One region of the Clostridium sp. TJA020 genome, then DNA from elsewhere that is predicted to be linked to it. Evidence: a T-box and tRNA genes for the amino acid it is inferred to sense, from the RefSeq annotation. Region 1 holds a T-box; the other holds one or more tRNA genes.
The links. The T-box of region 1 lies ahead of pheS (phenylalanine--tRNA ligase subunit alpha). A T-box ahead of a tRNA ligase gene usually reads a tRNA of that ligase, here a tRNA-Phe.
Positions count from the first base shown of each region.

Region 2: it has a tRNA-Phe gene. The T-box ahead of pheS (phenylalanine--tRNA ligase subunit alpha) is inferred to sense a tRNA for this amino acid. The anticodon was not compared.

Region 1 covers NZ_JBZEFC010000001.1:409,327-412,800, reverse strand. Annotated here, with positions in the region: gene AC4FQ1_RS02290 (potassium channel family protein) at 1-401, shown strand, start outside; gene AC4FQ1_RS02285 (TrmH family RNA methyltransferase) at 419-1,195, shown strand; T-box leader at 1,248-1,478, shown strand; gene pheS (phenylalanine--tRNA ligase subunit alpha) at 1,537-2,556, shown strand; gene pheT (phenylalanine--tRNA ligase subunit beta) at 2,588-3,474, shown strand, end outside.
Region 2 covers NZ_JBZEFC010000013.1:746-4,219, forward strand. Annotated here, with positions in the region: gene AC4FQ1_RS12765 (uracil-DNA glycosylase) at 1-481, shown strand, start outside; gene AC4FQ1_RS12770 (hypothetical protein) at 869-1,066, opposite strand; gene AC4FQ1_RS12775 (copper homeostasis protein CutC) at 1,211-1,822, opposite strand; tRNA gene AC4FQ1_RS12780 (tRNA-Phe) at 1,886-1,961, opposite strand; rRNA gene rrf (5S ribosomal RNA) at 1,968-2,084, opposite strand; gene AC4FQ1_RS12790 (NAD-dependent protein deacylase) at 2,313-3,050, shown strand; gene AC4FQ1_RS12795 (hypothetical protein) at 3,114-3,474, shown strand, end outside.

The DNA.
Region 1 (3,474 bases):
TTAAAGAACTTGGAGTTAAATATATTATTGCAAAGGGAAATAGTGATTTACATGCTAAAGTACTATATAAAATAGGTGCAGACAGAGTAATATTACCAGAAAAGGATATGGGAGTTAGAGTTGCACACAATTTGGTATCAGAAAGTATATTAGATTTTATAGAGTTATCTCCTGATTATAGTATTATGGAGATAGAGACTCCAGAAGATTGGAACGATAAAACTATAAGAGAATTAAAACTTAGAAGTAAGTACGGGATAAATGTTATGGCTATAAAGAGAGATGATGAAATAAATCTTTCACCTCCTGCTGACTTTGTAATTAATAGTAAAGATATTATAGTTGCAATAGGATCTGCTGAAGACTTAAGTAAGTTAGAAGGTATGATAGTTAAATTTTAATTGACGAGGTAATTACATTGATTTATATAGAAAGTAAAGAAAATGCTATATATAAAGAAATAAAAAAATTAAAAGAGAGAAAAAATAGAAATAAAGCAAAAAAGTATTTAATCGAAGGTTTTAGATTTGTAGAGGAAGCATTAAAAGCTAATACAAAAATAGATTGTATATTATTTACAGAAGGTACTAAATATAAAGCAGAAGAATTATTGCAAAAATATAATTATGAAGGTAAAATTTTTGGATTAAATAATGATTTATTTTTAGACTGTACTCAAACAGAACACCCTCAAGGTATACTTGCAGTTATATGTATGGATAACAATGATAGAAAGTTAAATGGTAGTTTTTATTTGCTTTGTGATAAAGTTCAAGATCCTGGGAATTTAGGAACTATAATAAGAACAGCTCATGCAGCTAATATAGATGGAGTTATATTAACTAAAGGAACTGTAGATATATATAATGATAAAACTATAAGATCTACAATGGGTTCTATGTTTTATATACCAATAATTCAAGAAGATGAAGATTTGAAAAATATAATGAATTTAAAAAATAAAGGATTTTCAATTGTTTCTACTTCACTTGAAGGAAGCAAAGATTTTTTTAATGAGGATTTGACAGGAAATATTATAATTACTGTTGGAAATGAAGGAAACGGTGTATCAAAAGAGATATATAATATTTCTGATAAAAAAGTAAAAATTCCTATGCCTGGCGGAGCAGAATCTTTAAATGTTGGAGTGGCAGCATCTATTATTATTTATGAAAGAGTAAGACAAATAAGATAACTATTGAAATTTTGATTAATAATATGTATAATCTAATAGTATAAAATTACATTAAAAGACTAAGAAAGAGAGAGTAGGTATAAATAACTTTTTAAGGGAGAAATAGCCGTTGACTGTAAGCTATTTTAAAAGTTTTATTCTGAAGTTCACTCTGGAGTTCTAACTGTGAAATTTAATTAAAGTAGTGGTTAGCGGTTAAAACCGTTATATTTACGAGTTGGGTTTAGTAAAGTTCATTTTATTAAACCAATTAGGGTGGTAACGCGGATATTCCGTCCCTTTTTAGGGGCGGTTTTTTTATTGTAAAAAAATATTGTTTTTAAAGAAAGGAGATTTTGAATATGCAAGAAAAACTTAAAAATATTCAAGCAGCAGCATTAAAAGAAATTGAAACTGCTAATACTTCTTCTCAAATAGAAGAAATAAGAGTAAGATTTCTTGGAAAAAAAGGAGAACTTACAACTATATTAAGAGGTATGAAAGATGTTTCTAAAGAGGAAAGACCTATAGTTGGAAAGCTTGTTAATGAAGTAAAAAGTATATTAGAAGAAAAAATTGAAAGTGTTTCTAAAGAAATAAAAAATAAAGAAAAAAATGAAAAGCTAGCAAGTGAAATTATAGATATTTCATTACCAGGAAAGAAAAATAGAATAGGAAAGAGACATCCATTAGATTTAACTCTTCAAAGTATGAAAAATATATTTGTATCAATGGGATTTACTATAGAGGAAGGTCCAGAAATAGAACTTGATAAATATAATTTTGAAGCGTTAAATATTCCAAAAGATCATCCAGCAAGAAGTGAACAAGATACTTTTTACATAAATGATAGTCTTGTTTTAAGAACTCAAACTTCTCCTGTTCAAGTTAGAACTATGGAAAAACAAACTCTTCCAATAAAAATGATATCACCAGGAAAAGTTTATAGATCAGATGATGTTGATGCTACTCATTCACCTATCTTCTATCAAATGGAAGGCTTAGTTGTTGATAAAGGAGTAACTTTTGCTGATTTAAAAGGAACATTAGAATTATTTGCAAAGAAAATGTTTGGAGATAAAGTAAAAACTAAATTTAGACCTCATCATTTCCCATTTACTGAACCTTCAGCAGAGATGGATGCTACTTGCTTTGTTTGTGGTGGAAAAGGATGTAAAGTTTGTAAGGGAAGTGGATGGATAGAAATACTAGGTTGTGGAATGGTTCATCCAGAAGTTTTAAGAAATTGTGGAATAGATCCAGAAGAATATTCAGGATTTGCTTTCGGATTCGGTGTAGATAGAATGGTAATGCTTAAATATGGAATAGATGATATAAGATTACTATATGAAAGTGATATGAGATTTTTAGATCAATTCTAGTAAAAATTTAATAAATCAGGAGGTAAATTAAATGAAAGTACCATATAGTTGGCTAAAAGATTATGTTGATATAAATGTAAGTGCTAAAGAACTTGGGGATTTATTAACTCTTACAGGTTCAGCCTTAGAAGGAATAATAGTTCAAGGAGATAATATAAATAGAGTTGTTGTTTGTAAATTCAATTCTATAGAAAAGCATCCAGATGCTGAAAAATTAAGTATATGTCAAGTTGATATTGGAGGAGAAGAAATACAAATAGTTACAGCTGCAACTAACATGAAAGTTGGAGACAAGGTTCCTGTTGCACTTCATAAATCAACATTAGCAGATGGAACAGAAATTAAAAAGGGAAAACTTAGAGGCGTTGTATCAAATGGTATGTTTTGTTCAGAAGCAGAACTTGGCTTAAAAGGTGAAGAAGAAGTTGATGGACTTATGATATTAGAAGAGGATGCTCCTATAGGTGTTGAAATAAAAGAATATTTAGGTCTTAAGAAAGAAACTTTAGATTTTGATATAACATCAAATAGACCAGATTGCCTAAGTATGATAGGTATGGCAAGAGAAACAGCTGCTACTTTAAAAACTAATTATAAAATGCCAAACTTTCAATATAAAACTGTAGATGGAAGTAACATAAATGACGAATTGAAAGTTGAAGTTAGAGATTCTTTATGTAGAAGATATATGGCAAGAGGAGTTAGAAATGTTAAAATAGGACCTTCACCTAAATGGATGCAAGATAGACTTTTAGAAGCAGGGGTTAGACCTATAAATAATATAGTTGACATTACTAATTTTGTTATGTTAGAAACTGGCGAACCAATGCATGCATTTGACAAAAGAGAAATTAAGTCAAATAAAATAGTTGTAGAAAGAGCTAAAGATGGTGAAGAGTTTGTAACTTTAGATGAAGT
Region 2 (3,474 bases), on a different contig from region 1:
TTATCATGGACCTAATCAAGCTCATGGACTTAGTTTTTCCGTTAAGCCTGGTAATAAAATTCCACCTTCATTAGTAAATATTTATAAAGAATTACAATCTGACTTAGGATGCTATGTTCCAAATAATGGGTACTTGAAAAAATGGGCTGATCAAGGTGTATTATTATTGAATACTACCCTTACTGTTGAAGCTGGAAAAGCTAATTCACATCAAAAAATTGGATGGTCAATCTTTACAGATAAAATTATTGAATTATTAAATCAAAAAGATGAACCTATTGTATTTATACTTTGGGGAAATAATGCAATTAAGAAAAAAACTCTTATAACGAATCCTATTCATTATATAATTCAATCAGTTCATCCAAGTCCTCTTTCAGCATCTAGAGGATTCTTTGGAAGCAAACCTTTTTCTAAAACTAATAATTTCTTAGCTAAAATTAATAAAAAACCTATCGATTGGCAAATTGAAAATTTATAAACAAAATATCAGACTTTAAATTATAAAAAAGTAATTTTAAGTCTGATATTTTTTAGTTTAAAATCATATTCATATAGTTTTATAAATTATTTTTACTGTAATATTTTTTAAAATAATTGGGTATGCTTGTTTATTTAAAGCATACCCTTGTATTTCTTAACTATTTCTATTTTACTATATTAATTACTTAATTAATTTTATCTTTTGTTACTAAATCACTTTTATAATTATATTCAAATTTCTTAATAATTTAGTGGTTTCTTTAAAGCAGCATTACATTCTCAATTAATAATTATATTTATATTAAATTAATTATAAAGATTAATAGTACAACTTCAAAATTTATATCTTTTTTTGTAATTACTTTTAATTAGTTAACTTATAGTTCTATTTTTCTGATTTCTTTAACCTTTTAATCATAGAATATATGGAGGTTGATAAAATTCCACACACTCCACCAAGAGAAAAGAACAGTATTACATCTCCAATAAAAATACCAATAAGCATTCCAATTCCAACTCCAAAAGCTATACCTTTTGATACTAATGTAAATTCAGCCTCACTTAAACTAATCTTATCGATCATAAAAACCACTCCAATTCCCATATTCTCATTTTTATTATAGATTATATTTCTTAACAATTCCTTAAGTAAACCTTAAACAAAAATGTATAAACTAAAATAAGTTTATATTTATAAAATATGTCCAAATTGGCTTATTATAATCATTTATTTTACTATTTTACTTCCATGTAATTCTTTTGCATTAGTATAACTTTTTATATAATCTCTATTTTGAGATGTTATACCTCCACCAGGCATTATTATTATTCTATCATTAGCATATTCTATTAATTCTTTTAATTTATCTAAATTATTTGGAGCATTTTCTTCTCCACCTTTTGTTAGTATTCTGTCTATTCCAAGTTCAACTAAAATATCTATTGCTTCTTTTTTATTTTTTATTTCATCAAAGGCCATATGAAAAGTAGTGCTTAAACCTTCAGAGCACTCTTTTAATTCTTTATTTCTTTCTATATCTATAGTTTTATCCTCATTTAGTATTCCAAATACAACTCCATTTACATTTAAACTTTTACAAATTTTTATGTCTTCTTTCATTATCTCAAATTCATCTTTTGAATAATTAAAATCTCCACCTCTTGGTCTTATTATTACATTTACAGGAATTTTTATGTTATTAACTGCTTTTTTTATAGTTCCATAACTTGGAGTAGTTCCTCCTTCTTGAAGGTTATCACATAATTCTATTCTATCTCCACCATCCTTAAATCCTTGTAACGCCTCATTATAATTACCAACACAAACTTCTAATTTCATTCCCTTTCACCTCTTATATTTTTATATAAAAATAAAAGCACTAACTAAATGTTAGTGCTTTCTTGGTGGCTCGAGCAGGAATCGAACCAGCGACACGAGGATTTTCAGTCCTCTGCTCTACCGACTGAGCTATCGAGCCTTACAAACCTAGCAACGTCCTACTCTCCCACACGGTCACCCATGCAGTACCATCGGCGCTATAGAGCTTAACTTTCCTGTTCGGAATGGGAAGGAGTGTTTCCTCTATGCCATCATCACTAGATACAAACATATTATAACTAATATTTAGTTACCTGTCAAAGTTTTTCTGAAATTTATTTCAATAAACTTATTATATTTTAATTGTGTAATAATTTATATATTTTATATTTTTAAATATAATCTAAGAATCTAATTATTAACTCTATTACAATTTAGGTACAAATTTTATTTTTGTCTTTATTTGTGCAATAATTAAAGTATTAAATATTATAGTTTGGAGATGTTTTTTATGGAAAATAAGATTCAAGAACTAACTAATATAATTAAAAATAGCAAAAATATAGTCTTTTTTGGTGGTGCAGGGGTATCCACTGAGTCAGGAATTCCAGATTTTAGATCAGCCGATGGCTTATATAGTAGTAAATATGATCGTAAATTTTCTCCTGAGGAAATCTTAAGCCACAACTTCTTTTATAGTCACACTAATGATTTTTATAAATTCTATAAAGATAAAATGATTTATACAAAGGCAAAACCAAATCCAGCTCACATTGTTTTGGCTCAATTAGAAAAAATGGATAAACTTAAAGCTATTATAACTCAAAATATTGATGGTCTTCATCAAATGGCTGGAAGTAAAAATGTATTTGAACTCCATGGTTCTGTATATAGGAATTATTGTACTAATTGTTATAGAAGTTATGATTTAGATTACATAATAAAATCAAAAGATATTCCTAAATGTGAAAGCTGTGGAGGTATTATAAAACCTGATGTAGTTCTTTATGGGGAAGCTCTTGATAATAATGTTATAAATGGAGCCTTAAATGCAATAAAAAATGCAGATACTTTAATTATTGGTGGAACTTCCTTAGTGGTTTATCCTGCAGCTGGATTTGTAGATTACTTTAGAGGAAAAAACTTAATACTTATAAATAAAAGTTCAACACAATATGATAATAAAGCTAATTTAGTCATAAATGGTTCTATTGGAAAAGTATTAAAATCAGTATTTGATAAATTATAATTTGAATAATTTAATATAATCAAAAATATAATATATCATATAGTACTTTAGAGGTTTAATATTTTGATATATGCATTAATATTAGTAATATCTATTTCTGTTATAGTTTTTTTAATCTTCTCTTACGAAAAAAAATTAAATTTAAGTAGGAAACAACTTATAGTAGCAAACAGTCAAATAAATAAGTTAAAAAAATATGTTCCAAGTCATTATAATGCTAAAGGTGGATTATCTATTAAATTTTCTTATCCTGAAAATAACTTTGGAATAATAAAAGAAAATTCTAAAGTATTTATTTCTCCATTAGATAATTCTTACATTATACAAATCTTAAATGTAAAGATGGAAGTTAAAATACTTGATAAAGCTGAAGTAGGAAAAGATACTTGGTATTATATTTCTCTTCCAATTGATAGCAATATTA